4 regions of the Shewanella sp. KCT genome follow, and region 2 is predicted to be linked to each of the others. Evidence: predicted binding sites of a transcription regulator. Region 2 holds the regulator's gene; each other region holds the start of a gene.

Region 1 (7,515 bases), on a different contig from region 2:
GCTATCTGATCGCTTTGCAGCGCTACCCGACCAAAGAGATCCCGATAGGCGGGAAGCTGATCGTTATCCTGCCCAAGTGGAGTATCGTTAAGCTGTCCCAGGTCGAGCCAGAGATTACGCTCTATGATCAGCTGCAGCTGCTTGGCATATTCGGCTCCTTTCTTTGCCGACATCCCCTCGGGCAGGTAGCGCAGATCCAGATATTCTGCCGCCTTCTCATAATCCTGCTCATAAGCCGCCGCCATAAAGCCTTCTACCGTGCCCCTAGGGGTATCACGCTGCAGGATATCCTTGTAATCATAGTGCTCAACCGAGCGCACAAATTGGCTCTGGCTGCTATCGGCGGTAGCATCACTTAAGGCTCCTACCAGACTATTTGGCGCCGCGCTCCAGGCGCTGCCGACAAACAAGCTCATCACCAACATAAACTGCCAAACAACAAAGCGCATCCCAGTCCCCTTAATTGTTAACAAGCGCCTAGAAATATTAGCATTTATTCCTAAATTGCACAGTAGAAAGCTAAGCAGGAATGGGCCTTTTCATCGCCATGGGCGAGCTAAAAGCGACAGAATTGATTAAATATTGACAAGTTCGCATCCAAGCTTATAATGCCTACCTTCTGCAGTACCCTGCTGTTAGTTTTTCTGCCTACAAGTTTTGCATCGCTAGACTCTAAGTCATTACATAGTCATCGCTTCAACAACTCGCAGTTATCTCGTCACACTATTGTCATTTATTAATGATTTACTGTGTCCAATCCGGTGAAAAGCCCCCATTTAGGGCCCAAGTAACGGCTTTCTCGAGGCAGATCACTTGATTATTTAAATTAGGCTGGGTAGTCTCAGGAAGGATTTAATTCATCTTTCGCAACAGCTAAGGATCTATTATTTGTTAAATTTTTACTGCCACAAGGCAGTCACAGTAATAAGGAGTATGGCCTATGTCGTACAAAGTTAACGGTCATGAGATCACGGTAAACTTCCCGGTGGACTCAATTTCAGTCAACAAATCATCTATCGCTTTTACCGATAGTCTTGGAAAAAACAAACAAACATTTGCTAAGCGCACCGACGCCCTGCAATTTATGAAATGGTTGCTCTCAAGCAACAAATAACCCCCACGCTATTCGATACACCTCCTCTCACACGTATCGAAGGTTGCCCAGGCAACAAGTAGGATTGACCCCATTCGTCAACGACTCAGCAGGTAACATTTGGCTCAGGTTGTACCCCTTTCACAGGTACCGACCTGGCCAAATGACATTTATCTCTCTAGCTCACCGAATTTTCGCCTATACCTTGGCAGCATAGATTGATTACCCAGCAGGCCCCCTTGGTGTAGATAGAGCACGGGCACATCTAACCCCTGTTGCCAGAGATGCTTGAGGCAGAGCCAGCCAAGAGGATCGTAGAGTAGCTCAAACGCTATTCCCGTCGACTTGAGTTCATGCCACATCTGATAAAACTCAGGATACAGCTTGCCAAAGTGATAACGCTTGGCTGACGGGACAATCTGGGGATGCAGCGCTGCATCCTGCTCAAGCTCTAAAAATTGCGTCCTAAGATAATCATCGCCCCCCACCACGGCGCAGGTCATGACGTTAATGCTGGGATCTAGGGTTAAGAACTGTTTTTGCAGATAGAGTGCGGTGGTGCCTGTGCCCGATGGCAGAAACACCACTAGCTCACTAATATGCTCTGCACTTTTCCAACTAACAATCTCCTCGGCAAGCTGGGCCACGCCTGGCTCGGCAAAGGCGCAGCGCCCCCCTTCTGGCACAAACAGCTGCTCATCGCTGCCCGTCAACACCCTTTGCCTTATATAAGCTTCGCTATCCAATCCATCTCGATCCGTCTTTCTTGAGAGATCTATGATGTTGGCGCCGTTGTCTAACGCGGCGAGGTAGTTGCCGCAGGGGTGCTCCGTCAGATAACCGGGGAGATGGTCCACGTAGAAATCCAGCTGCCACCCCTTGAGCTTAGCCAGGGCCGAAAGCGAATAGAGGGAGTTGGCCTGAGGCGAGCCATAGCCAATCAGTTGCCTCACAGAGGGAAAGTCGTTCTCGAGAAAATAGGCGAACTTGCGCGCCTTATTACCGGAAAACTCAGGATGCAGCAGATCGTCGCGCTTCACATAGACCTGGTGCTCCCCAAGGTAGACGCTCTCTACGGGCGTGTGGCTAAGCTTCATATTATCGAGCCTGAATGAAATGACGCGCCAGAGTGTACACCCTTTAACGGCAAATGCGTAATTTGACCGACTTTTGGCATATTATGTCAACACCCCAGAATCATACCAACACAATAATCAATAAAAACATACAGATATAATATGGCATGGTTTTCGCTTATCCCTTGGTAGATCCAATTTAAGGCCTATGTCTTAACAACGATAAAAGCACTACAACAAGGAGCTCTTCATGGCACTACTGCGCTTACTCTTTAATATTGCATGGTTTATTTTAGGCGGCTTCGTGATGGGGCTGGCCTGGTGGCTCGCGGGCCTGCTCTGCTTCATCAGCATCATAGGTATCCCCTTCGGCCGCGCCTGTTTCGTTATCGGTGAGATGGCCTTCTGGCCCTTTGGTCAGCAAAACGTCAATCGCCGCGCGCTGCAAGGGGTCGATGATATCGGTACTGGCCCGCTCGGCATGGTAGGTAACATAGTCTGGTTCCTGCTATTTGGGATCTGGCTCGCCATCGGCCATATCACCCACGCGCTGGCCTGTTTCATCACCATCATAGGGATCCCTTTTGGTATTCAGCATCTGAAACTGGCGCTGCTGAGTCTGACCCCTATAGGTCAAACGATCACGGCCAAGGCTTAAGAGCCTTAAAGGCTTGATTTAGGGGCTGGAGGGGAGTTCGCGAACGTCGACAGCAGAAGCGAATCAGGATTACTACGGGACGGCGAACTAGAGGCTTTGCAGGTAATCTTTGAGGATCTGCTCGACTTGGATACGGGCCAGGCCGGCGTTATAGATCTCTCTCCACCTGCGCCCCTCAGGGGTGTTTCTAAAGGCGATATAGAGCTGTTTCGACTCCAGCAACTGCTTGTTAAATTGCAGCCTGCTCTTGAGTTCGGTCAAGTGTGGCTGCTCGATGAGAAACTGATAGACATAGAGATCCATGACGGCGCCCTGCACCCGGCCGGTAGCCACCTTGCGGATATTGTGTTCATCTGAGCTCACAAGCTCTACCGGCTGAGCACCAATGGCAATCATCTCATCGAGCGCCTGGGTATTTACATAGTCTCTGACCACGCCCAAGGTGTAGGCATTGAGATCCTGCACCCTCGACCAGGTAATGGGGTGCTGGCTCTGCTCCAAGATCCCCAGAGGACTCTGTCCCATGGAGTCGGAGAAGATGAATTTATCGGTTGGGTGATGATATTCGGGGAAATAGCCCTGATAGCCAGAATCGTCCCGGGTCACCACTCGCACTGTGCGACTCCAGGGGAAATAGTCCACCTGAAGCTCATGACCCATGGCGGCAAGTGCGGCTCTGGCCACCACCACACAGGCGCCGCCCTCCTTGAGAGTTGGCCCCGAATAGGGTGGCCAATTTAATGAGGACAGCTTGAGGGTCTCGGCCTTCGGGGCCGAAGCAACACACAACAAGGTAACGATGAAGATGGAAACAAGCAGAAAATGGAAGCGTCGTAGCGCCCCTGGCCATAGCTTTACTGGCATTAGCGGTGCTGGCAATAGCGGCGTAGAGAGCAAGGCCTGCCTATTAGCGTTATTTATGCTTAAGTTAAAGCCGCCTGGTCTAATCAACACCCTACCCCCAAGTCACTGTTTTGCCACACTCCATCGCGTCATGAATGTCCTTTTGTTACACATTTTCACTGGCATGGATAAACAAGATGATGCAATACAAGTATAGGAGAGAAGGTCAAATGAGGTATTTATGCTGAGAAAAACCTTGATCACCGTCATCGGCGGCGCACTTTGCCTACTCGGGTTGGCACTGGTTATCTTGCCAGGCCCGGCCTGGTTACTGCTGCCCATAGGACTTGCAGTATTAAGCCTGGAGTACCACTGGGCCAGAGGCTGGCTAAAGAAGAGCCAGAAACAGATGACCCGCAGCGCCGCCTGGCTAGACGCCAAGGTGCGCGATTGGCGTTACAGCCGCTAATACGCGGCTTATATGCTCCAATAGGGCTTATTTCCCACCAATGTTGGCTTGGGCGCTAAGGCGTCTTATGCCAATAAAGAGTGGCAAGCCAACAAAAAGTTAAGCCAGCACAAAGAGTTAAGCCAGCACAAAGAGTTAGGCTAGCACTAAGAGCTCAGGCCCGCTGCTCTTGTGGGTAAGCACGTTGAGCCGCTCCAGAATCGCCAGCAACACCCCTTGCCTGCGCATATTTTCCAATACGCCGCGGCTGAAGCGCTCCAAGCGGCTCATGGCGGTTAACAGCAAGCGGCACTGATAGAAGCTCGCCTCGCGGATATAATCTGGCTTATCGACCAGATGGGCATTTTGGTACCACTCCTGCCAGTTGAGGGTATCGAGTAACAATCCCTGCTGAGCAAGCTGCTCGACAAAGCCCTGCATCGTCAGCTGACTGCTGGCCTGATCGCCACGGGCAAACTGCGTGGCATATTGAGAATAGAGATTTGCTATCTGCAAAGATATTACACTTTTCATATCGCACTCCTTAGTCCCAAGGGCAGGTTGCCCTTAGCGGCCCCCATTGCCCTAACGCCTTTCGCCTTACTTTTTCGGCGTTTACCTGACTTCACATCGAATAGAACGCTTGCTGAGTCTTATAAGAAGACATTCGCTAAGCCTCTTGCCTAGAGAATTTGCATACTCCGTACCACAGCTTATCTAGGAGGCTAATAGCCTGGTGCGCCCGGCGCTTTATCAATGACTTAACTCCAGGTTAATGAGAAGATGCTGAATACAAGCTGAACATGGCTAAGGTCCTGACTGGCTAGACATTAACAGAGCGAGACCATATGCTAGCTGAGAACGCAATGATTGCGCTGGAGAATTCAGATGAAGAAATACACTACAGGCGTTAGCCTTATCCTACTGGGACTGTCTATCGGTTTTTCGCCGCTAACCCTGGCCAAAAACGATAAGCATGAACACGGTGCCAAGGCCCATAACGAAAAGAGCCTGCCACCAGGACTGCAGAAGAAGGTAGCCCGCGGCGAGCCGCTACCACCGGGCTGGCAGAAGAAACTTCACAAGGGCGATTACCTGTCTGATGACTATTATGATCGCGGCAAGATCCATGTGCCTATCGACCGTGACGGCAACATCACCATAGATATCGATGGCACCTTTATTAAACTGCACGACAAGACACGTCGTATCCTAGACATTATTAACGACTAGCTATTATTAAGAACTAGCTTTCACCTAATACTGGTCATTTTAAAAAAGCGAGCTCAACGGCTCGCTTTTTAAATATAAAAATATCGGCTTTAACGACTGGCCTGTGCTTGGTAGAGGTTAAACTCCTCCAGGATCAAGCTGGTAAAGAGCCGGCCGGCGCGCCCTAAGGGGCGCTCCATGGTCGATACCAACTGAGGGGTAAAGCTGTAACGACTGCCACCGAGAAAATCCAGTTCCTGTAACTCACCGCTGGCCAGCTCTTCTTGAATCAAAAAGTCAGGCATCCAGCCAAAGCCCAGTCCCATCAGCAGGGCATTCTTCTTCATGATAAAGCCTGACAGGTAAAACACCTTGTCACCGCCAAATTGCAGCTCATCGCTGTGGATCTTGCCGGGGGAAGAATCTTCGATGGTCAGCTCCACATGCTGCAGCAACTCAAACAGGCTGAGTTCCTTCGCCTTAGCTAAGGGGTGTGAGCGACTCACCACCAGTATGCTGTTGATGTCGGGTAGTGGCTGCGGCCGATAGTTGGGCCCGGTACGATAGTCTTTCACCAACATGAGATCGGCATTATCCCGCTCGAACCTGTGTTGTACCCCGCCGAGAAACTCCATGTTGAGCTGGATCTTGGTAGGGATCTTATGCTCAGACACCCGCTTCAGCGCCCGCATGATGGGCTCCATGGGCAGGGAACCGTCCACCACAAGTTCGAGTTTAGGCTCCCAGCCTTCGCTGAAACGGCTGGCTAAATGTTCAATGTTGCCAAGGTATTGCAGCAAGCGTTTGCCTTCGGCGAGGATCACCTTACCCTCTGGGGTTAATTCGGCGCGATACTGATCCCGACAAAAAAGCTTTACACCCAGGTGCTGTTCCAGCTTCTTTACCTGATAGCTCACCGCCGACTGCGCCTTGTGCAATCGCTCGGCAGCCTTGGAGAAACTGCCCTCTTCAACCAGAATCGACAACACCCTAAAGGCTTCCACATCGATCTTCATCTCACTTCCTCGGCGTAAACAAATGACAACCATCTAAAATTTAGATTGAGTTAAGCTATTTATTATTCTTTTTTTTGTTCATGCCAGCAACTAAATTGTTATTTAGATCACATAAACATAAGTGTGCCCGCTAAAGCACCCAAGGAAAGAAGCCATGCCATTTTATGTAAGACAGGGGGAGATCCCCCATAAACGCCACATCACCTTCAAGAAAGAGAACGGTGAACTCTATCGGGAAGAACTCTTCTCCACCCATGGCTTCTCCAACATCTACTCCAACAAGTATCACCACAACATGCCAACCAAGGCATTAGAGGTGAGCCCGTTCGAGGTCAATCACGGCCAAACCTGGCAAGACACCTTGATTCAGAACTATAAGTTGGACGCTAAGCAGGCCGACCGCGAGGGTAACTTCTACTCGGCGCGCAACAAGATCTTCTTTAATAACGACGTGGCCATGTATAGCGCCAAGGTCACCGAGGCGACCGAAGAGTTTTACCGCAACGCCTACGCCGACGAGGTGATCTTCGTCCACGAAGGCCAGGGCAAGCTCTACAGCGAATATGGTGTGCTAGAGGTGAAAAAGTGGGACTACCTGGTTATCCCGCGCGGCACCACCTATCAGCTTAAGTTTGACGATTACAGCCAGGTTCGCCTATTTGTTATCGAAGCCTTCTCAATGGTTGAAGTGCCTAAGCATTTTAGAAACGAGTACGGACAACTTTTGGAGTCTGCTCCTTACTGTGAGCGCGACATCCGCGTTCCTAGCCTGCAAGAAGCCGTGGTCGAGAAAGGCGCCTTCCCTCTGGTCTGTAAATTTGGTGACAAGTATCAGCTGACACAGCTTGAGTGGCATCCCTTCGATCTCGTGGGCTGGGACGGCTGTGTCTATCCTTGGGCTTTCAACATTCAGGATTACGCCCCTAAAGTGGGTCAGATCCACCTGCCGCCGTCGGATCATCTGGTGTTTACCGCCCACAACTTCGTTATCTGTAACTTTGTGCCGCGCCCGTACGACTTCCATCCGCAGTCTATCCCGGCGCCTTACTACCACAACAATATCGACAGCGACGAAGTGCTCTACTATGTGGACGGCGACTTCATGAGCCGCACCGGCATCGAGGCCGGCTACATGACGCTGCATCAGAAAGGGGTACCACACGGACCAC
Region 2 (7,515 bases):
CGAATAGGCCGATCACATCAGTGACTGTAGTCAGCACCATGCCACCGGCCAGCGCGGGATCGACGTTAAACTTCTTCAGCAGCAGTGGGATACAGGCGCCGGCCAGACCGGCCACCGTCATGTTGATCAGCATGGCGCCGCCGATTAGTCCGCCCAGGGCGATGTCGCCCTTCCACAGCCAGACGGCGGCAAACACCAGCAAGGACCAGAGCAGGCCGTTGAGAAAGCCGATCGCCAGCTCCTTGCCGATCAGCCAGCGGGAGTTACTCTGGCCTATCTGTCCCAGGGCGATACCGCGGATCACCAGCGCCAGGGTCTGGTTGCCGGCGACGCCGCCCATACTGGGCACTATGGTCATCAAGATGGCGATGGTGGCAAACTGCTCCAGGGTGTTCTCGAACATGTTGCTGACCGAGGCGGCCAGCAGGGCCGCAAACAGATTGATGGTCAGCCAGAGGGAGCGCCTCAGGGTACTCTTGACCACAGGGCCGAAGGTATCTGTGTCATCGTCCATCCCCGCCATCCCCATCATGGAGTGTTCGGCGTCTTCACGGATCACGTCGACAATATCATCGATGGTGATACGCCCCAGCAGACGGTTGCTCTCCTCTTCGACCACGGGGGCCGAGACCCAGTCGTGACGCTCGAACAGCTGGGCGACTTCGCCGTCATCCATGCCCACGGGGATCCCTTCGAGATCGTCGTTCATGATCTCCCGCACCGAGGCGTTGGGGTCGCAGGTCAGCAGATCGGTAATGCGCACGCCGCCAAGCAGGCTGTCGCGCTTATCCACCACATAGAGGGTATCGGTGGCATCGGGCAGCTCGCCGCGGATCCTCAGGTAACGCAAGATCACATCTATGGTGACATCGGGGCGCACGGTGACCGTGTCCGTATTCATGATACTGCCGGCGGTGTCTTCCGGGTAGGAGAGGGCTTGCTCTACCCTGGCCCTGTCTTGCGCCGTCATCGACTGCAACACCTGATTGAAGACGCTGTCGGGCAGGCTACGCAGTATGTAGGCCAGATCGTCAGTGTCCATGCCTTCGGCCGCCTTGGCGACGCGCTCGGGACTCATCTGGGTGATCAGGGTATCTTTGAGCTCTTCGCCCAGTTCGTCGAGGATCTCTCCCGTGTGCTGCTGATCGATCAGTTGCCAGAGCACCTGACGGGTGCGCGGCGGCGAAGATTCCAGGATGAAGGCGATATCAGAGGCGGCCATGTCGTGCAGCATGCTGCGCACATGGACAAACATGCCGCTGCCTAAGGCTTGAGTGAGCTGATTAAGGCGTTGATCTGTGGTTTCACTATCTAACACTTCGATCGGCATAGCTCCTCCTTTGGCAGTTGATTGAACGGCTTGGGTGGTAGGCTTGTAAGTCTATGATAAGTATAGGACGAAATTAAGCGGGCACCGCAAAGCGAGCCGATTATACGGCCTCATCGAATTTGGCGTCAATAAGGGCGCTGATGGCATCCAGGGCTGCCTGGGCATCTTTGCCTTCGCTGGTGATGGTGATGGTTTTACCCATGCCGGTTTCGAGCATCAGGAGGCCGAGTACGCTGGCGGCGGAGGCCTGTTTATCGCCCTGGATCAGGGTGACCTCGGCGTCGAACTTGGCGGCGAGCACCGCCAGCTTGGTCGCCGCTCTGGCGTGCAGGCCCAACTTGTTGCAGATGGTCAGCTCGCGAGCCAACTTAGTCATGCTTTAGCTCTCGGTGGCGCGCCTGAACCTTATGCTTGCCCTTGTTGAACAGCTTGGCGAGCTGGTCGGTCACATAGACTGATCTGTGCTGGCCGCCGGTGCAGCCGATGGCGATGGTGAGGTAGCTGCGGTTGTTGCGCTCCAGGTGTGGTAACCAGGTTTCCAGCAGGTTTTCGATCTGCCAGATGAACTTGTTGACCAGGGGCTGCTGACTCAGAAACTGCTGCACAGGCTCATCCAGGCCGGTCAGAGGCCTTAGCTCAGGTTCCCAATGGGGATTGGGCAGGAAGCGCACGTCAAACATGAAGTCGGCTTCGGTCGGCATGCCATATTTAAAGCCGAAGGACTCGAAGTTGATCACCAGCTCCTTGTCGACCGTGCCCAGCAGGATCTCACGTACCTTGTCGCTCAACTCATAGATGTTGAGGTTAGAGGTGTCGATATAGTGATCCACGAGTTTGGCGATGGGGTCGAGCAGCTTGCCCTCGAGCTGAATTGCCTCCTTGAGGGAGACCTTAGAGCGTGACAGCGGGTGTAGTCTGCGGGTCTCGCTATAGCGCTTGAGCAGTACATTGTCGCTGGAGTTCAGGAAGAAGCTTAAGATTTCGGTATCTTTGGGGAGCTTGGCCAGCTGCTTTTCCAGCTGGATCTCTTCGCTGGGCATGTTGCGTACATCGACGCTGATGGCCACGAGATCGCTGCGTCCCTTGAGCTGCTCCAGCAGGGACTCCATCATCTGCAAGGGCAGATTGTCGACACAGTAGTAGCCTAGATCTTCTAGGACCCTGAGTGCGACGGATTTTCCCGATCCTGAGCGTCCGGATACCAAAACCAATTTCATTGGGTGATCACCTGATAGAGTTCGGATTCGTCTTGGGTCTTTCTTAGCTGCTTCATGATCGCCTTATCATTGAGCTTCTCGGCCATAGCGGCCAGGGTGCTAAGATGTTGCTCGCATTGATCTGCGGGCACCAATAACGCAAAAAGGATATCGACGGGCTGATTGTCAATGGCATCGAATGCGATTGGTTCAGCACATTTCACCAGTACGGCCACGGGTTGATCTATGTTAGTCAGCCGTCCGTGAGGAATCGCGATACCATTGCCTATACCTGTGCTGCCCATTTTCTCTCGAGCCAGAAGGCTTTCAAATATTTCTTGAGAGGAGAGGGTGGGGTACTGGACAGCGGCTAAGTCGCTGATAAGCTCCAGTACCTTTTTCTTACTGCCCGGAGTGGCGCAGGTGGTGCACTCCGGCCGCAGGATGGTACTCAGTTCCATCGTTAATGTTTAGTAAGCTTCTCTTTGTGTTTAATGACCTGACGATCGAGTTTGTCAATCAGGGAGTCTATCGCGGCATACATGTCCGCATGTTCGGATGTTGCGAACACTTCTCCGCCACGGAGATGTAACTTTGCCTCAACCTTCTGTTGCAACTTTTCGACATTTAATACAACGTGCACATTATTGATCTGATCGAAATGACGTTCAAGCTTTGTGAATTTCTCTTCGATGTAGCTTCGTAGAGATTGGGTGATCTCGATATGGTGCCCAGTCAGGTTTATTTGCATAAAGATAGTCCTCCAGTTTCCAGGTTTGTTTTATAAGCTCTTGCGCTGATTCGAGGGCGGTATAAGCATTGCCTCGCGATACTTGGCAATGGTGCGTCTAGCCACCTTAATACCCTGTTCGGCCAAGAGTTGAGCCATCTTGCTGTCGCTCAATGGCTTTTTCTGGTTTTCCGCAGCAACCAGCTTCTTGATGAAGGCACGTATTGCTGTTGAAGAGCACTCTCCGCCATCGTCGGTACCGACGTGACTGGAGAAGAAATATTTAAGCTCGAAGATCCCTCTCGGGGTATGCATATATTTTTGCGTGGTCACACGTGAGATGGTGGATTCATGCATCTCCACCGCCTCGGCGATGTCGTTCAGTACCATGGGCTTCATCGCCTCTTCGCCAAATTCGAAGAAACCTTGCTGGAAGTCGACGATACAGTTGGTCACCTTGAGCAGGGTCTCGTTGCGACTCTCCAGGCTCTTGAGGAACCATTTGGCTTCCTGCAGGTGACCGCGAATAAACTGGCCGTCCGCCTGACTCTTAGTGCTGCGGGCCATGGCGGCATACTGTTGGTTGACGTTGATCTTGGGCATGCTGTCTGGGTTGAGCTCGACTACCCAGCGTCCCTTCTTCTTGGTGACGGTCACATCTGGGATCACGTACTCGTCGCGGCTGGCGGTGATGGCGAGCCCTGGACGGGGATTCAGGGTCTGGATCAGGGCGATGGCATCCCTCAGCTCATCTTCCTTGAGCTTGGTCTTGCGCATCAGCAGGCGGAAGTCGCGTCCGGCGATGAGATCCAGGTGTTCCTTGATCAGCATGCGGGCGTTAGCGATGTGCGGCGTGTCGTCACTGTATTGGGCCAGCTGGATCGTCAGACATTCGCTGAGGTCGCGGGCCGCCACGCCAATAGGGTCGAAGTGTTGTACCCGTTTGAGCACCGCCTCGACCTCGTCGAGTTCGATCTCAGGGTCGCCCATGGCCTCGAGAATATCTTCACAGGTCTGGGTGAGGTAACCGCGCTCGTCGATAGCGTCGATGATGGCGGTAGCGATGGCCAGGTCGTTATCGGAAAAAGGGGTCAGGTTCTTCTGCCATTCCAGGTGTTCATACAGACCTTCGCTGGTCTCGCCCTGAAAAGGCATGTCGTCGTCGCGCATGGCGCCCGAGCTTGAGTTTGGCGAGGCGGTGTAGACCTCATCCCAGGTGGTATCCACCGGCAGCTCGTCAGGCATAGAGTCTTGAGTCAGGGCATCTGAGGTCTCGACCCCTGAGTTATCCTGGCTCGAATCCAGCTCTATCTTGTCGTCGTACTTGCTGTCGAAGCTGTCGCTGACGCTATCGTCTTGCAGCTCGATGCTGGCGCTCTCCTGCTCTTCATCCAACTCCAGTAGCGGGTTGGATTCTAATGCCTGCTGGATCTCCTGCTGCAACTCTAATGACGACAACTGCAACAGACGTATGGCCTGCTGTAGCTGGGGCGTCATGGTGAGATGCTGACCCATTTTGAGCTGAAGTGACGCTTTCATCGTACTGCTATTCCCTTGTTTCTAATTATAAAATGAGAAAGCTCTGGCTATATGTGCCGGACAAATATATCGGATAGTTCCTAAGGCCACAATTAACGCGTGGTTTTTCCTCTGTGGCCCCATTATAAGATTAACTATAGCTTGAATTGTTCACCTAAGTACACTGCTCGTACTTGCTGGTTGTCTAAGATTTCGGCGGGTGTGCCCTCGGCGATCAGATTACCATGGCTGACGATATAGGCTTTCTCACAGACATCTAATGTTTCGCGCACGTTATGGTCGGTGATCAACACCCCCAGGCCGCGATTCTTGAGCTGCTCAATGATCTTCTTGATGTCGATTACCGAGATGGGATCGACCCCGGCGAACGGCTCGTCGAGAAGAATAAACTTAGGGTTGGCGGCCAGCGCTCTGGCGATCTCCACCCGGCGACGTTCACCGCCCGAGAGCGCCATGCCGTGGCTGTCACGGATATGGGTAATATGAAACTCTTCCAGCAGGTGTTCCAGCTCCTCTTCGCGGCCATCGTTATTAAGATCGCTGCGGGTCTGGAGCACGGCCATGATGTTGTCCCGCACCGAGAGCTTACGGAAGATACTGGCTTCCTGAGGCAGGTAGCCTATGCCTTTGCGGGCGCGTAGGTGCATGGGGTCTAGCGTCAGGTCGTCATCGTCGATAAAGATGCGGCCCTTGTCGCTCTGTACCAGGCCGACGACCATGTAAAAGGTAGTGGTCTTGCCGGCGCCGTTTGGCCCCAACAGGCCGACGATCTGCCCGGTCTTTACCGTGAGGCTCACGTCTTGGACAACGGCACGACTCTTATAGCTCTTGGCGAGGTTCTCCGCCTTCAAGATCAGGTCTGTCATTGTTTTTCCTGTTCTGGTTTCTTCTCGGGCTTCTGCTCTGGCTGGATCTGTTCCTGATAGTTCTCAGGCTGAATGATGGTGATCACTCTGTCTTTGCCTGTGCTCTCGGCGATCAGCTGTTGCTGCTCTATGTTGTAGCGGATCTGCGAACCCGTGACTTGGCTGCCTTCCTGTTCCAGGGTGGCGTCGCCGATCAGTGTCAGGGTGCGGCTGGAAAGCTCGTAGCGGATCTCCTTGGCGCTGGCCGAGGCGGGGCGGCCATCTTCCATCACCTGAGAGTAGGTGGCCGGGTTGCCGGTAGCGATCAGTATCTTGCCGCTGTTCTTCTCTTTGCTGAAGGCACGCAGCTCACTGGCCAATATCTTGATAGAGCCTTGGGTGACCTCGACCGGACCGTGGAAGATGATCTGGTTGTTCTTAATGTCGGCTTCCTGGCTGGCGGCTGAGATCTTAACCTCTTGCAGCAGGTCGTTCACCTTGGCATGGGCGCCAATACTGACCAGGGGCAGCAGGCCCGCAAGAATAAGGCTATTTAGTTTCATATGTTCCTTCTACCTGACTCGTCAGTTTGATATTTTGGGCGTTGAGATCGGCATATAAGCCTTCCCCCGTGATGAGAAAATCACGCCCTGTGATCCGAATGCTTCTGTCGGATGTCATAATCATAGTATTGAGATCCAGCTCCAGATAGGTGGTCTCTATGGTCTGAATCGGTTCCTCTGGGCTAATGGCATCAATGATAACATTATTTTCCAGGGTGACCCGTCCGCTATTTTTGTCCAGTGTGCCCTTGGTGGATCTCAGGCGCCACTGGGCATCGCCGTTGTCGGGGTAGACCAGATAGATGGGCTGGGTAAAGTAGGTCTGGTTGCGTTCGGCGTAGTGTTCCATGTGACTGGCCGATACGCGACTGTTGATACCACCCTCATCATTGTATTGCACGCTCTTGAGATCCCGGACTATGTAGTCGGGACGATCGACATTATCCAGGGCCAGCTCTTCGCTGCCCTTTTTCGACTGAACCTGCCAATAGAGGATCAGTGCTGTGCCGAAGAAGGCGATGATCGCCAGCGTGACTCTGTTCATATGCTCATTCCGTGGGCTGAGGCAAACTTATCCTGGCTGAGCAGGATGAGATCCGTCAGTTCACGCAGCGCGCCGTGGCCGCCCTTGATATGGGTAACCATGTCGGCGTGTTGGCGCACATAGGGATGACCGTCGGCCACGCACACAGACAGGCCAACCTGCTCCATCACGGGCAGATCCACCATGTCATCGCCGATATAAGCAACTTCCTCTGGCGTCACCTTATAGAGGTTAAGCAGCTCCTGATAAGGCTCGAGTTTGTTGTCAACCCCCTGGTAGATGTGGGTGATACCCAGGGCCGTCATGCGATCTTCCACTATCTGCGACTTGCGCCCCGTGATGATGGCCACCGGAATATCGCTGGTCAGCAGCGAGCGGACGCCATAGCCGTCGCGGGTATGGAAGGTCTTGAGTTCGTCGCCCGAGTTACTCATATAGACCAGACCATCGGAAAACACGCCGTCGACGTCGCAGATCAAGAGCTTGATCTGTTTGGCTTTTTGCCAGACAGCGTCGGTTATCGGGCCGTAGAAACCTTGATGTGCCATGTTAGATCACCCCCGCCTTGACCATGTCCAGCATGTTGAGTGCACCAATCGGCTTCTGCTGCTCGTCGGTGACAATCAGGCCGTTGATCTCTTTCTCGTCCATCACCTTGAGGGCCTGGGCGGCTAAGATGCCTTCGCTGACGGTGACGCAGCCATGGGTCATCACCTCTGAGATGGAGGTCTTGCGCAGGTTGATTTCGGCATCTATCACCCGGCGCAG
Region 3 (7,515 bases), on a different contig from region 2:
GAGATCTGCAAGGCCCAGCATCCCCTTATCCGACAGGTTGACCGACATCTGCTGGTCATGCATCTGCTCATAAAATTTGGTGTACTGACTGTTCATGGGGCTGTCTGACTCAAACACCGCATTGGCATCGCGCATGCTTTTCATCAACATCTGCACGAAGATGCCCTCAAACTGCTGCGCCACCTCTTTGAGTGCCGCCTTGTCATCTTTTTGCGCCTTGGCACGTAGGGAGTCCAGACCCCCTATGTCCAAGAAATGCGATGCGTTTGACAGCTTATCCATGTTCTATCCCGATGCGTCTGCGACGATGATTAGTCGTCTGCGACAAAATTTAGATGATGATAAGCTCACCATGCAAAGCACCTGCCACCTTTAACGCTTCTAAGATGGCTAACACGTCAGATGGCGCGGCACCGACCAGATTCACCGCCCGCACCAGCTCATCGAGGGTAGTGCCGGGGTTAAACAGGAACATGCGATTATCCGCTTCAGACACATCTATGGTGCTGTCGCTGGTGACCACGGTATCGCCCCCCGCCAAGGGATTAGGCTGAGACACCTGGGTCGCCTCGGCGATAGTTACCGTCAGGCCGCCATGGGTCACCGCCGCCGGCAGCAGACGCACATCTTTGCCCACCACTATGGTGCCGGTACGAGAATTGACGATCACCTTGGCCGACTCGGACGCTGGCTCCACCTCGATATTTTCCAAGGTCGCCAGGAAAGAGACGCGCTGGGACACATCTCGCGGCGCACTCACCTGCACCGAGGCCGCATCCAGTGGACGGGCCATGCCAGGGCCAAGAAGATCGTTGATGGCATCGGCGAGACGTTTCGCCGTCGAAAAATCGGCGCGGCGCAGGTTAAAGGTTAGATGATCGCCGGTAGAAAATGGCGTCGCCACGGTGCGCTCGACGATGGCGCCGTTAGGGATACGACCCACGGTAGGCGTATTTTGAATCACCTTAGAGCCATCGAGTCCTTCGGCGCTAAAGCCACTAACCACCATGCTGCCCTGGGCAATGGCATACACGTTACCGTCGACCCCCTTGAGGAAGGTCTGCAGCAAAGTGCCACCGCGCAGGCTCTTGGCCTCACCCAGGCTAGAGACGGTGACATCAAGCGTCTGACCCGGCTTGATAAAGGCGGGCATGTCGGCACTCACCGCCACCACGGCGACGTTCTTGATCTTAGGGCGGAAGTTATCGGGCAGATTGATGCCGAAGTTTTTGAGCATTGTCTTAAAAGTCTGCTCGGTATAACGTGTCTTCTCGCCGGTGCCCGGCAAGCCGACCACCAGACCATAGCCGATCAGCTGGTTGCTACGTACCCCTTGTACGTTGGCGATATCTTTGATGCGCTGAGCCGAGCTGACGCTTGAAAACACCATCAGGGCACAGGCCAATATTAATTTCATCTTCATGGCATCGCTCCTTAGAAGGGCCACCAGTCGCTCATAAAGAACTGGCTTAACCAACCCACTTTCTGCGCGTCGGCAAAGGTACCTGTACCGCTGTACTGAATACGGGCATTGGCCACACGCTGAGAGTCTATGGTGTTGTCGGGACGGATATCTTGCGAGCGCACTATGCCGGTCAGCCTGACAAACTCATCGCCGTTATTGATGGTGATCCACTTCTCACCGCGGATCACCAGGTTACCGTTATTCAGCACCTGCATCACATTGGCCGAGATGCTACCCGACAGGCTGTTGCTCTGATCGGCATCCGACTCACGCTTAGTGTTCATGCTGTCTTTGTAGCGCAGGTCGATGGGCGAGCCGCTAATGGTGACGTTGCCACCACCGGCATAGATGGGATCCAGCGTCAAATCTGAACCCTTCTTCAACTCGTTGTTGGCGCTCTTCTTCGCCTTAGTCGACTCTTGCAGGATCACGGTAATGATATCGCCGACCTTAAGCGCCTTGATGTCCGAATAGAGACTAGAGGCCTGGCTATCCTGATACATGGAGCCCGTGGCGGCGATCTTAGTCGGCGGCGCCTCGGGATAAACTGGTGCATAGTAAGGGTCATCGGCGATCGGCTTTTGGTTGGTTGAGGCACAGCCCACCAACGCCAGCGCAACCACTAGGACAGATGACTTAGCCATAACAAACTTAGTCATATCAAACCTCTACAAATTCTGATTGACGTAAGAGAGCATCTGGTCGACGGCCGAGATCACCTTAGAGTTCATCTCGTAGATGCGCTGACTCTCGATCAGGTTCACCAGCTCCTCGGTCACGTTAACGTTAGAAGTTTCCAGCGCACCCTGACGAATGGCGCCCATGCCATCCAGAGAGGCGGTGCCCTGAATAGGCGTGCCACTGGCACCGGTTTCCAGATACAGATTCTGCCCCATAGGGTCCAGGCCGCTCGGGTTGATAAAGTCTGACATGCTCAGCTGACCAACCACCTGGTTTTCCGCCGCGCCTGGGGTCTTCACCGACACCTCCCCTTCGGCAGAGACGGTAATACTGGTGGCATCATCCGGGATGGTGATCGCCGGTTGCAGCACATAGCCAGAACCTGGGGTCACTATCTGCCCAGTATCGTCCAAGGTAAATTGACCATTTCGGGTATAGGCGGTTGTGCCGTCTGGCAGCTGCACCTCGAAGAAACCCGGGCCTTCGATCATCAGATCCAGTGAGTTGTCTGTGGTCAGCATATTGCCTTGGGTGAACATCTTCTGGGTCGCCACCACCTTGGTACCCGCACCTATGTTCAGGCCGTTGGGTAGCTTAGTATTAGAGGCGCTGATCCCCCCCGCCTGGTTGACGGTTTGATAGAGCAAGTCTTCGAAAACGGCCCGGCTCTTCTTGTATCCAACTGTGCTCGCGTTCGCCACATTATTGGAGATCACCGAGATATCTGTTTGCTGGGCATCTAAGCCAGTCTTACTAATCCATAACGCCGGATGCATAATCTATCTCCTAACTAATGCGCATTAATGACGAAGAGGCTTGATCCATCTCTTCGGCGGTTTTCATCATCTTGACCTGCATCTCAAACTGACGCTGCAGATCGATTAAAGAGACCATCTCGTCGACAGCGTTGACATTGCTACCTTCGATGGCGCCACTCTCCACGGCAACATTGGGATCGGCCGGAGCGTTAACGCCAGACATTTGACGGAACAGACCATCCTCGCCACGCATCAGGTTTTGATTACCAGGGTTAACCAATTTGATACGGCCGACCTCCTCGATCACCTCAGCGGTTGAACCGAGCGGTCTGACCGAGATGGTGCCATCTTGGGCAATCTCGACCTTTTCGATAGGAAGGGGTAATACGATGGGACCGGCATCGCCCATAACAGGGTTGCCTCTGTCGTTACGCAGCAGGCCTGAAGTATCGAAACTCAGGCTGCCAGAGCGAGTGTAGGCCTCACCGCCATCGACGGCCTGCACGGCAATCCAACCGTCACCTTTCACCGCGATATCGAGATCCCGTCCCGTGGTCTTTATGGGACCGGCGGCAAAGTTGGCCGACGGGTTCTCTGTCATCGAAAACACCCGTGTCGGCAACCCTTCGCCAAAGGCCTGCATAGATCTGGCCTGTTCCAGATCCGACTTAAAGCCGTCGGTATTGGCATTGGCAAGGTTGTTGGCACGCACTGCCAGCGAATGCATATTCTGCTTGGCGCCACTCATGGCGACATAGAGTAATTTATCCACTTGCTGCTCCGTCAATGTTTCAACTAAAACTGTCTAATAACAGAACGAAGCAAACATCATGCCAAGCAATGGATTTGGTTAAGCAGGCGAAATCAAGCAGATAGAAATGAAGCTAAGAAAGGAAAGGAGAAGCGGCAAGAGAAGCGGAAATGTGTTGCCGCCAGGGCAACACATTTCACGAATTCCACTAAGCGGCTGCTTAACGGATCTGCAGTACTGTCTGCTGCAGGGTATTGTTCACTTCCAAGGTGCGCGAGTTCGCCTGGAAGTTCCGCTGGGCCGAAATAAGGTCCACCAGCTCAGTAGTCAGGTCGACATTCGACTGTTCCAGGGCCGATGAGCGAATGCTACCGAAGGTGCCGCTGTTGGCCTCACCCGCCAGTGCCGGGCCCGAGTCCAGGCTCTCCTTCCAGGAGGTGTTACCCACTTGAGTCAACCCCTGCTCGTTGGAGAAGCGCGCCAGGGCAACGCGCGCCAGCGGCACGGTCGAGCCATTACTGTAGCTGGCGTTAATCAAGCCATCGGCGCCCACTTCCACGTTGGTCAGACGACCAACCGTAGTACCGTCCTGGCTCAGCTCGGTCACCTCGAATGGCGAGGCATATTGCGTCGGGCTGTTAAAGTTCAGCGTAAGTGTCTGGGTGCCGTCTGTACCAGGCCCCAAGACATTTGCGCCGCTCACGCCCAACTGCTCAGTGGTTATAACGGCAGGATCGCTACCTGTGTAGGCACCGGTATCGTTAAACGAGAGCACAGAGCCTTTCCAGCCGCTGGCATTAACCGCACTGCCACTAGAGTCGGCCACGCCATCACCCGTGGTATCACGGCCATAGGTGCCCGCGGCGCCCGCCAGGTCCACTTGCTTGCCGTCTACCGCATAGAAGGCCACCCAGTTACTGGTGCCTGTGTAAGCCGCCTCGGGTGGACGCACGAAATAGGTGGTCAGAATATGTGGCTCACCCAGTGAGTCGTACATGGTGACCGAAGTCGAGTTGTTATAGGTATCGGGGTCATTCGGATTAAAGTTCGCCGGATCCAGCGTGCCCTCACCCGCGTTGAGGTTCATCTGAATGCCGATATTGTCTGTCTTCTGTGGGCTACCGGCAGTGTCAGGGATCTTCACAGGCTGCGTAGTTGTCAGACTCACAGAGGTCGAATTACCATCTTTGTCCACCGGGAAGGTCTGCAGGTAGTTGCCTGCTGAGTTCACCAGGTAACTGTCGGCATCGACCTTAAAGGCACCGGCGCGGGTGTAGGAGAGATCCTGCGAGCCCACTTCCGATGAAGTCACGAAGAAACCGCCGCCATTGATCGCCATATCCAGCGCGTTGCTGGTAAATTGCAGACTGCCCTGCTGGAATTGCTGCGCCACCTGAGCCGTGGTAACACCGCCACCGACAGTGGTCTTGCTGTTGGCAAAGATAGAGCTGGCATACACGTCGGCGAACTCGGCGCGCGACTCTTTAAAGCCTGTGGTGTTAACGTTAGCGATGTTATTCGCCGTGGTATTGAGATCTTTTTGCGCCGCCGCGATACCACTCAATGCAATGTTAAATGACATAAATCACCTCACTAAAAATTTGTTATCTGTTCTGGACCTAACTGCCCTAACGCTCTGCTTTGTCTAGGTTTCAGACACGGCCAGAACATCACCGAGTTTGATACCGCCTATGCCTCTCAAGTTGAGAATTGCGCCGGTACTTGCCGTTCCCAGCGAAACACTCGTCACGTGAGCGTAGGTCGATACGGCTAAATCTTCACTCTTACCATCTACCTTGCCCGATGCCTTAATGGAATAGTTACCACTGGCAACGGGTTCCCCATCCTTATCCAGTCCATCCCAGGAGACATCTATATTGCCGCCATCGCTACCATCGACGGTGAAGGTCTTCACCAGCTGGCCTTTCTCGTCTTCGATTCGCACGGTTATCGACTCGATGGGCTCAGGGGTACTGATCACCCCTTTGAGCACGGGATCTTCCGCCGAAATATGCCCGGTATCCGATGGGATCAACACCTTCTGCCCCACTAGCCCCGAGGCCTGCAACGCCTGGCTGGAGGTCATCACGGTATTGAGGTTAACTATCTCCTCGTTGAGCTTGGTGATGCCATCAACGGTAGAGAAAGACGCCATCTGGGCGATCATCTGATCGTTGTCCACCGGCTTAAAAGGATCCTGCATCGACAGCTGCTGACTGAGCAGAGAGAAGAAATCCTCCTGGGTCAGCTCCTGACTCTTGGCCTCAGGGATCGAGGACTCCTCTTGCAGACGCATGCTGTCGAGAAACGGATTTCCCGTGGTCTGGGTGGTTGCCTGACTGCTCGACGCCTGAGGCGTCACCGACTTGGCGCTCTGGGTCGAACTGGTTTGCGCAACCTGAGTATTTAACGGATTAACTAGGCTCACGACTTACCCCCTAGGAATTGCCAATGCGTAAGGTTTGCTGAAGCATAGATTTTGCCGCGTCGGCAACCTGTACGTTCATCTGGTAGGAACGAGAGGCCGAGATCATGTTGGCCATCTCCTCCATCACATTGACATTTGGCTTATAAATAAACCCATCGGCATCCGCTAACGGATGATCGGGTGAATACTCTTTCTGTAACGGCTTATCGCTCTCGACGATACCGGCCACCTTTACCGCCTGGCTGGTATTCTGCTGATGACTAGCCTTGGCCAGCTCGGCCTCGAAAACTGGGTGACGGGCGCGATAGGTCTTATCCACACTGCTGGAGACTGAATCGGCATTAGCGATGTTACTGGCAGTGGTATTTAGTCTGACCGACTGGGCCGACATGCCAGAGCCTGCCACATTGAAGATATTAAAAAGGCTCATAATTACGTTCCTTTAAGGGCTTTTTTCAGGCCGGAAAACTTACCGTCAAGAAAACCTAACGACATCTGATACTCGAGCGCATTCTGCATAAACTCTGACTGCTCCTGCTGAATATCCACCGTATTGCCATCACCAGTATCGGGCTGATTTGGCACCCGATAGCTAATGTGCTGCTGGGAAAGCGCCGCTAAATCGAAGTGTTTTTCGTTGCTACGGCTCATCGCCAGCCCGCTTTGGGCCGTGCGCGCCGCCTGCAGCGCCTTATCAAAATCCAGGTCTTTCGCCTTGTAATGGGGCGTATCGGCATTGGCGATATTTGACGAGATCACCTCGGCACGCGCCGAACGTATCCCCAAGGTATACTGATGTATCCCCAATGCCTTATCGAAACTAATCGCCATAAAATTGCCTCCACACACGAATGCCATAAACAAAGCAATACTTGTGCCAATAAAATCCGTTATGGGTAACTTGCTAAGGCAAAGCAGATATAGAAATGGCAGGCATAAAAAATGCCAGCGATTGCTGGCATTTAAAACTTGATTGCGAACTCAGAGGGTTAGCCCCTTCAAGAGCTTAGTCTGTGACCTTAGGTCCGCTTCTGGTAATAGATCCCTGGGTTACACCTCACCATATCAAACTCGTCGGTCAGACCGGCAATCGACTCCGAGGCCCCCAGAAACAGTATCCCCTTGGGATTGAGGGCGGCAGCAAATTGCCGCAATATCTTGGCCTTTGCCTCTGGGGCAAAATAGATCAGCACGTTGCGGCAAAATATGATGTCAAACTTACCCAGCAAGGTGTAACTCTCGAGCAGGTTGTGCGCCCTAAAATTCACCAAACGCTTGACGTTTGCCTTCACCACCATGGAGCCACTCCCCGTGGGTTCAAAAAACTGGCGTTTGCGCTCCTCGGACAGACCTCGCCCCAAGGCGAGGTTGTCATATTCGGCCGCCTTACAGCGCTCTAACATGGAGGGGGAGAGATCAGTAGCCAGAATCG
Region 4 (7,515 bases), on a different contig from region 2:
TGGATGTGGTGTACCGCTCTGGTGGGTATGGCAACCAAGTTTTCCGAGGCCGTGCTGGCGGTGAAATATCGTGAAGTCGACGACAACGGCAACCATATCGGTGGCCCTATGTACTACATCAAGAATGGTCTGGGCAGCAAGTGGGCCTGGCTGGGTACCGCCTTCGCCCTGTTTGGCTCCTTTGCCGGTTTCGGTATCGGCAACACGGTACAGGCCAACTCAGTGGCCGATGCCCTGAGCAGTAACTTCGGCGTGCCAACCTGGGTGACGGGTGTGGTGCTCATGGTGCTGGTGGGCGCCGTGCTGATGGGGGGCATCAAGCGTATCGCCGATGTGGCGGGTAAGCTGGTGCCTCTGATGACGGTATTCTATATCGCCGCCGGTCTGTCGGTGATAGTGGTTAATGCCGCAGCTATCCCAGATGCTATCGCCCTTATCGTTCACAGCGCCTTCAATCCTGTGGCGGCCCAGGGCGGTTTTGCCGGGGCGGCAGTATGGGCGGCGGTGCGCTTCGGTGTGGCCCGCGGCGTCTTCTCTAACGAGGCCGGACTGGGTAGTGCGCCTATTGCCCATGCGGCGGCGCAGACCAACAACCCTGTGGCTCAGGGCCTGGTGGCCATGCTGGGTACCTTCATCGATACCCTGGTAGTGTGTACCATTACCGGTCTGGCGATCGTAGTCTCCGGCGCCTGGACATCGGGTGAGAATGGCGCGGCGCTGACCTCCTATGCCTTCTCTCACGCCCTGCCTATGGGCAACTATATCGTGGCCATCGCTCTCTCTATCTTCGCCTTCACCACCATCCTGGGTTGGAGCGTCTATAGCGAGAAGTGTGTGCAGTACCTGTTTGGTGTGCGCGCGGTAAAACCTTTCAGAGCCATCTGGGTCATAGTTGTTCCGCTAGGAGCCGTCAGTTCGCTAGATTTCATCTGGCTGCTGGCCGATACCCTGAATGCCATGATGGCGATACCTAACCTGATCGCCCTAACGCTGCTCAGCCCTGTTGTTTTTGGATTGACTCGCGAATACTTCATCAAGAAGCGTCAGCAGGCAGCCGAAGCCAACAGCTAAAGCCTGTGTTTGTTGAATTGAAGAAGCGCCCTCGGGCGCTTTTTTTTGTGTCGTTAACTCTGCTGCTAGTGAATGTTTTAGTCGAGGCGCTTATTGAAGCGCAGCGAGGCGACCAGGATACCGACCAGGGTGAAGCCGATAAGCCAGAGGGTATCAAACTGCATGTCACTCAGGGCGCCGCCCCGCAGCACTATGGCGCGTATGATGCGCATAAAGTGGGTCGCGGGCAGTAGCTCGGCGATCCACTGGGCGGGCTTAGGCATGGCCTCGAAGGGAAACATGAAGCCCGACAACAAGATAGTGGGCAGTATGATGAAGATGGTCATCTGCATCGCTTGTAGCTGGGTCTTGGCTATGGTGGAGATGATAAGCCCCAGGGTGAGGCTGGCGGCGATGAAGAGCAGGGTGCCCATCAGCAGCTGGGCGATGGCACCATTGATGGGCACATCGAAGATAAGATGCCCAAGGCCGAGGATGATGGTCATCTGCACCAGTCCCACCAGGATATAGGGGACTATCTTACCCAGCATCAGCTCTAACGGCTTGATCGGGGTGGTGATCAGCAGCTCCAGGTTGCCGCGTTCGCGCTCTCTTACTATGGCTGCCGAGGTAAAGAGGATCATTGTCATGGTGAGGATCACCGCGATCAGCCCAGGCACTATGTTAACCGCCGAGCGCTGCTCTGGGTTGTAGAAGAGGGCGACCTCGAAGGTGGGCAGTCGTTGGCTGTCCTGGCCCGTGATCTGATCCAGCGGCATGTTTCTCAGTTGGCTGATGGCCGAGGCCACCATAGTATCTGAACCGTCGACCACCCATTGGCCCAGCGTTTCGCCGTTGGCCAGTTTCTCGGTAAGGTTGGGGGGCAATATTAGCGCCGCGCGTACCTCGTCGCGGGTGATGGCGGCCTCGGCCTCCTCGGCACTGGCGTAGTGCTGCTCTATGCTAACCACCTGAGTCGCCTTGACGGCCTCGACGATCCAGCGCCCGGCGGCGGAGTGGCTCTGATCCACCACCACCACAGGCACGTTACGCACATCGGTATTGATGGCATAGCCAAAGAGCAACAGCTGGATCAGGGGGATCATCACCACCATGCCGAAAGTGATGCGATCCCGCTTGAGCTGGCGGATCTCCTTGGTGGTGATCGATTTTATCCGTCTCAGGCTAGCTAGTAACATCTTCAGCCTCCCGAGATGCCTTGAGTCCCTTACCTGTGACGGATACGAAGAGATCTTCCAGGTTGGGCGAGACCAGGCTTAATTGGCTTGGCTTTAGTTGATTTGTGCTCAGCGGTTCAGATTTTTCTCGCCCTGTCATGGTGCGACTCTTCTCCAGCAGCCAGGGGATGGGATCTGCTATCTGCTTATCGACTAGGACTCGCAGACGGTCGCCGAGTTGAGCGGCGGAGGGGATCTCGCTGAACTGGCTCAGGTGTGACTTTAGCTGGCGCAGACTGTGGCCGGCTATCTCTATGACATGCAGCGGCATCGCCTCGAGTAGCGCCTGAGGGTTGCCCTTGGCGCGAATGTGGCCGCTTTCCATGATCGCCAGCTGGTGGCAGCGCTGCGCCTCATCCATGTAATGGGTGGTGACCAGTATGCTGGTGCCGCGCTCGGAGAGATCGAACAGCTGTTCCCAGAAGTCGCGTCGGTTCTGGGGATCCACCGCCGAGGTGGGTTCGTCGAGAAACAGCAGCTCGGGTTCGTTGATACAGGCGCAGGCCAGCCCCAGGCGCTGCTTCTGCCCGCCGCTAAGGGTGCCCGCTAGCTGTTGGCGCTGGGCGTCGAGATGATAGGTATCGATCAGCTCATCTATCTTGCGTTTGCTCTCCCTGGCACCCAGGCCATAGATGTCGGCGATAAATTGCAGGTTCTCCCTGACGCTCAGGTCTTCGTAGAGGGAGAATTTCTGGGTCATGTAACCGATGCGTCGCCTGAGTGTCTCGGCCTGCTGGGGGATGGCCATGCCGAGCACGGAGATCTCGCCTCGGGTAGGGGTCAGAAGGCCGGTGAGCATGCGTATTGTGGTGGACTTGCCGCAGCCATTGGGGCCGAGAAAGCCGTAGATGTGGCCCTTCTGCACCTGTAGATCCAGCTCGGCCACCGCCAAGAGATCGCCAAACTGCTTATCGACGCCGCGGGCATCTATGGCCAGATCCGCATTTGGCTGCATCAGGGTAGCTCCACCTGGGCGGGGATCCCCGTGGGCAGGCGCTGGGCCGAGTCGTCGAGATCGAACTCCGCCAGATAGACGAGGCGAGACCTGTCCTGCTGATTCAAGGCATAATAGGGAGTGAAGGCCGGCTCCTTACTTAGCCAGCGCAGTGTGCCGCTGAAGGGCTGCTCCTGACCGTCGACATGGACTTTTAGCTGCATTCCTATGGTGAGCTTGGACATAGCTGGGGCGGGAATATAGACCCGGGCATAGGCGGCCTGGTCGGCCTGAATCGCCACCACCACGGCGTTGGCGGGCACCCGCTCCCCCAGGTTAAAGGGCAGGCTGTCGAGGCGGCCGCTGCGGGTTGCCGTGATGCTGAGGTCATCCAGCAGTTGCCGCGCCAGATCCAGCTCGGCCGCGGCGGCATCCAGGGCGGCCTGGGCCTGCTGAATATCTTCCTGGCGCACGCCGACAATCAGCTTGCTCAAGGCCTCATTGGCGGCGTTGTGTTCGGCTATGGTCTGATCCCGGCTGGCAACGGCCTGATCCAGATCCTGCTGACTCACCAGGTTCTGCCGCTTGAGCTTGTCGATGCGCCTGTAGGTCTTTTCCGCCTGCACCATGGCGGCGGTGGCGCGCTCCAGATTAGCCTGGGCGCTGGCGATATCCTCGGGGCGCTCGCCATTGGTTAATCTAAGCAGATAGGCCTGGGCCTTCTGCCACTGGGCCCGGGCGCTTGCGACGCGGGCGGTTTGTTTGCGGGTGTCGAACTGTAGCAGCAACTCGCCTTCGGTGACCTGGCTGCCCTCGCGTTTGGGCAGTGCCGTGATGATCTCTGAGGTGGTGGCGCGCAGCAGTACCCGGTCGCGTTCCAGTGTGCCCAGGGCCTGGGGAGGTTCGGCGCCCTGACAGCCGCTAAGTAGCAGGAGCAGCGGGGCGAGAAGGCGTAAGGATTTACTCAGCGTCATGGTGACCTCTTGCAGACGAACCGCTTGGAAGAATTATGACTATCAATAAGTTATGTGCTGAATTTAATCTTACACCAATTTAACCTGGGTAGAAGGGGAATCTTTGAGCCCTGAATTTGAGTGCTAACTGGCTAGTGAATCTAAAGCTTAACGTGCTCAATGTCGAGAGCAAACGTCTGCATGGAGCCTGGCCCCATGCAGTGTTGGCGCGAAGGAGGCTAAGGAGTCTGGGGTTAGTAGAAATCTCCCCCCATGGCGCGTTTAAGTGCCGCCTCTTCGAGTAACTTTTCCAGGCGACGTTTGACTTCGCGTCTGTGTTGCAGCTCACAGGCCGCCTTAGGGTTTTTGGGTGCTGTGATCGCTTCGATTTCAGCATCGTTCGGAATAACATCGAGTAACTGAGCCATAGTGAAATCCTCGTCAAATAAAGTGCTTGTGCACTCATTTGGTGCCGCTTAGCACTGAACCGCTTTAACATAAAGTTAACTGAGTCAAAGCGTTAGCTAGTTTAGCGTCCTAAGGTGTGAGCACATTAGCGAGCGCTAATGAGAAAAATAGCAGGGGATTTTCGATTTTTGTTTGATCGAGTTAACACAATTGTATTTGTCGTGGATTTAGACAAAATGTGAGCGAATAGACGGGCGGTCATTTTGTAACCATCTGTTTTTAATTGAAATATTTTAAGAGTAATAGTGAGTTGCCAGCTAATTTAGTGGCAACTCATTTAAATTTAGATCACAAATCGAAACTATAGCTGTAGCCAACGACCACTTTAGGATCGTCACCCTCGAGATCGGTATCGCTGACCAGGAAGGAGATGGTACCGAAGTCGGTTTCCTTATCCAGAGACAAAGAGTAGTCGGCATAGTTGTCGGTATCGAACCAGGCGTTGACGACATCACCACTGGAGTAGCCATAATGGGCCGAGATAGACAGTGTCTCCGACAGTGGGAAGCTGACACCTGCGTTGATATAGCTGAGATCTTTCTCATCGAAAGGATCCGCCGCCACGTCGCTGCCGGCATTGACCACCTTTGAATAGCCGATGCTGAACCACTTCCAGCTCAGGGCCAGGGTGACTTCACCGAAGTCTATGCTCGAATCGCTGTCGGGGTAGGCGTAGTAGAGGTAGCTGATGTCATAACCAAAGTCTTCCCCTATGCTACCGGCATAGCCGCCGTAGAAGTCGATCTCATAGCTGGTGTCGTCGCCGAAATCCACATTGGACGCCCAGGTTCCGAGGTAGAGGCCGCTGTCGTGTTCGAAGTCTATGCCGCCTTGAACCGCGGGCGCATCTCCCGTCTGTGTGGCACCGCGCCACAAGTAGTTGGAGGTTGCGCCTATGTTGCCCGTGACGCTAGCGCTGGCCGGTAGGGCAACCATCAAGGTGCCCGCGAGTAGGCTTAGGGTTCGCAATGCTTGTTTCATACTCATTCCTTCTTATTGGTCTATGGGAGCGGCCCTGCCTGTTGTTATGAGTATTGTCAGGCCGCGTACAAGCTATAGCGAAGAGCGTGCCAAATATTTATCTGTTATTTTTCAACAGTTTATTTTATTTGCATCAGAAGTAGGCAACGAATTGGTTAAAAATGAGGCAGAGGATGCACTAGGAGGGTGCATAAAAAAACCTCCATGGAGGAGGTTTTTTCGACGGATTAAATACCGATTTAGTTTACGCTGTCTTTTAGCGTCTTACCGGCTTTAAACTTAGGTACTACAGCCGCTGGGATCTGAATTTCTTTGCCCGTCTGTGGGTTGCGGCCTGTACGTGCTGCACGGCTAGTGGTCTCGAAAGAACCAAAACCTACAATAGAGATTTTTTCGCCGTTCTTCATCGCTTCCGCTACCGTTTCTTCGAAAGACTTTAAGGCGCGAGCAGCTTCAGCTTTAGTGAGTTCAGCGCTTTCCGCTATTTTTGCAACAAGTTCAGTTTTATTCATTTGGATAGTCTCTTCTTTCCGTAGATTTAGTAATACCAATTACATTAGATACTTGCAATTGCTGGACTTAACATGCCACAAGCATCCCTATAATGAAAGCGGTTTTATGCGCTCAAAGGGTGCTTTCAGTCAAATTCAGTAAAAATTTAACCCTGTGACAGAGGAAAGCGGCCTGGATTTGACTGAATTGGCACGAAGGCCTGCCAGATAAGGGCTGGGGAGGAGATGGGATGTAAACCTCCCCGATAGAGGGATTAAGCCTTGGTCTCGTCGCTGGTTTGAGCCGCCTGCGGCAGATACTGTTTCAGTCCCTTGGAGAAGGCCATATACCACTGGAAACTCAGCAGAGCGGTGACGACTAGGGCGATGGCCCAGATAGGCAGCTCCTGACCGCGCACTACCACCTTAACGTCCTCAGGGGTGATCTGATAGGCGATCACCGCAGTGGCGCCCAGCGCCGTGAAGCCCAGGGTCTGTATGCCGATATAGATCTTCAGCACCAGGCTTGCCCAGCTGGTGCGGGCGATGAGGCCGATGAGCACAGGGATCACGCCCAGGGTAAAGAGATCTAGGGTCTGGCTGTCCAGGGCGCGCCAACCGGCGAGGATGGCGATAACAATATAGAGGGCGATCAGTAGCAGTATGCTGGGACTTGGTCGGTTCATCTTGGCTCTTGGGTGAATGATTTGCCCCGCAGTGTAGAAAAATGGCGCAACATAGTCCAACGCTTTACTTAAATGTCTAATGCTTTACCTAAAAGTCTATTGCTTTGGCTAAATTGCAAAGGCCCTGCTGCCAGCCGGGCTGGCTTAGGGTAAGATGTGGCCTCTTGGCCTGTCGCTTGATAAAAATGAGTCAGGATACGCAGGACAGGAGTATATGAAGGCAATCGTTAACCATAAACCGCGTTGGGTATGAGAAGAGCATGAACGAGAATGAATTTTGGCAGTTAGTCACCCGCAGCAAGCCTGAGCAAGATCAGGAGAGCCTGGCGGCGGAGCTTAAGGCGAAGCTGAACGAACTCGACAACCAAGACTTGGCGGCCTTCGATAAGTTCTTCTCGCAGCAGATGCGTCGATCTTACCTCTGGTCGCTGTGGGGCGCCGCCTACATAGTGACCGGGTGTGACAGCGAATATGGCTTTGCCGAATTTCGCGCCTTCCTGATCTCCCTGGGGCAGGAGTGGTTCGAGCGGATACTGCTTAACCCCGATGCCTTGGCCGAGCTGCCGGCCTGGCCTGAGAAGGATGGCTATGCCTATCCCTTCGTGGAGGATTACGATCTGATCGCCGGGCAGATCTATGAAGATCGCACTGGCGAGGAGCTGCCCTTTGTGCCTTCTGGGCAGGCGACGCCTCAGGGGAAGAAGTTTTCGCCCA

What was found. The regulator sigma-54, encoded in region 2, starts transcription at its own class of promoters, with help from an activator protein. The targets are predictions, from matches to a motif close to GTTGGCACGNNNNTNGNNT.
Region 1: the regulator sigma-54 is predicted to act here: its motif matches at 2,331-2,349, upstream of AYI87_RS14125 (YccF domain-containing protein).
Region 3: the regulator sigma-54 is predicted to act here: its motif matches at 3,724-3,742, upstream of flgF (flagellar basal-body rod protein FlgF).
Region 4: the regulator sigma-54 is predicted to act here: its motif matches at 5,700-5,718, upstream of AYI87_RS04465 (TorF family putative porin).

What each region holds. Positions count from the first base shown of each region.
Region 1 covers NZ_LVDJ01000009.1:177,852-185,366, reverse strand. The annotation lists gene AYI87_RS14140 (mechanosensitive ion channel family protein) at 1-449, opposite strand, end outside; gene AYI87_RS14135 (hypothetical protein) at 941-1,114, shown strand; gene AYI87_RS14130 (1-aminocyclopropane-1-carboxylate deaminase/D-cysteine desulfhydrase) at 1,264-2,190, opposite strand; gene AYI87_RS14125 (YccF domain-containing protein) at 2,420-2,827, shown strand; gene AYI87_RS14120 (substrate-binding periplasmic protein) at 2,915-3,691, opposite strand; gene AYI87_RS14115 (PGPGW domain-containing protein) at 3,912-4,139, shown strand; gene AYI87_RS14110 (DUF6508 domain-containing protein) at 4,275-4,652, opposite strand; gene AYI87_RS14105 (hypothetical protein) at 5,007-5,351, shown strand; gene AYI87_RS14100 (LysR family transcriptional regulator) at 5,441-6,346, opposite strand; gene AYI87_RS14095 (homogentisate 1,2-dioxygenase) at 6,501-7,515, shown strand, end outside.
Region 2 covers NZ_LVDJ01000008.1:158,634-166,148, forward strand. The annotation lists gene mgtE (magnesium transporter) at 1-1,330, opposite strand, end outside; gene AYI87_RS13085 (HPr family phosphocarrier protein) at 1,431-1,706, opposite strand; gene rapZ (RNase adapter RapZ) at 1,699-2,547, opposite strand; gene ptsN (PTS IIA-like nitrogen regulatory protein PtsN) at 2,544-2,987, opposite strand; gene hpf (ribosome hibernation promoting factor) at 2,990-3,277, opposite strand; gene AYI87_RS13105 (RNA polymerase factor sigma-54) at 3,308-4,795, opposite strand; gene lptB (LPS export ABC transporter ATP-binding protein) at 4,930-5,661, opposite strand; gene lptA (lipopolysaccharide transport periplasmic protein LptA) at 5,658-6,203, opposite strand; gene lptC (LPS export ABC transporter periplasmic protein LptC) at 6,190-6,747, opposite strand; gene kdsC (3-deoxy-manno-octulosonate-8-phosphatase KdsC) at 6,744-7,295, opposite strand; gene AYI87_RS21235 (KpsF/GutQ family sugar-phosphate isomerase) at 7,297-7,515, opposite strand, start outside.
Region 3 covers NZ_LVDJ01000017.1:31,118-38,632, reverse strand. The annotation lists gene flgJ (flagellar assembly peptidoglycan hydrolase FlgJ) at 1-282, opposite strand, end outside; gene AYI87_RS18785 (flagellar basal body P-ring protein FlgI) at 332-1,423, opposite strand; gene flgH (flagellar basal body L-ring protein FlgH) at 1,435-2,109, opposite strand; gene flgG (flagellar basal-body rod protein FlgG) at 2,134-2,922, opposite strand; gene flgF (flagellar basal-body rod protein FlgF) at 2,933-3,676, opposite strand; gene flgE (flagellar hook protein FlgE) at 3,876-5,237, opposite strand; gene flgD (flagellar hook assembly protein FlgD) at 5,301-6,083, opposite strand; gene flgC (flagellar basal body rod protein FlgC) at 6,094-6,513, opposite strand; gene flgB (flagellar basal body rod protein FlgB) at 6,516-6,914, opposite strand; gene AYI87_RS18745 (CheR family methyltransferase) at 7,103-7,515, opposite strand, start outside.
Region 4 covers NZ_LVDJ01000002.1:374,722-382,236, reverse strand. The annotation lists gene AYI87_RS04485 (alanine/glycine:cation symporter family protein) at 1-1,071, shown strand, start outside; gene AYI87_RS04480 (ABC transporter permease) at 1,149-2,249, opposite strand; gene AYI87_RS04475 (ABC transporter ATP-binding protein) at 2,236-3,243, opposite strand; gene AYI87_RS04470 (HlyD family secretion protein) at 3,243-4,196, opposite strand; gene AYI87_RS21180 (hypothetical protein) at 4,430-4,603, opposite strand; gene AYI87_RS04465 (TorF family putative porin) at 4,932-5,624, opposite strand; gene AYI87_RS04460 (HU family DNA-binding protein) at 5,864-6,136, opposite strand; gene AYI87_RS04455 (hypothetical protein) at 6,391-6,801, opposite strand; gene AYI87_RS04450 (DUF4240 domain-containing protein) at 7,062-7,515, shown strand, end outside.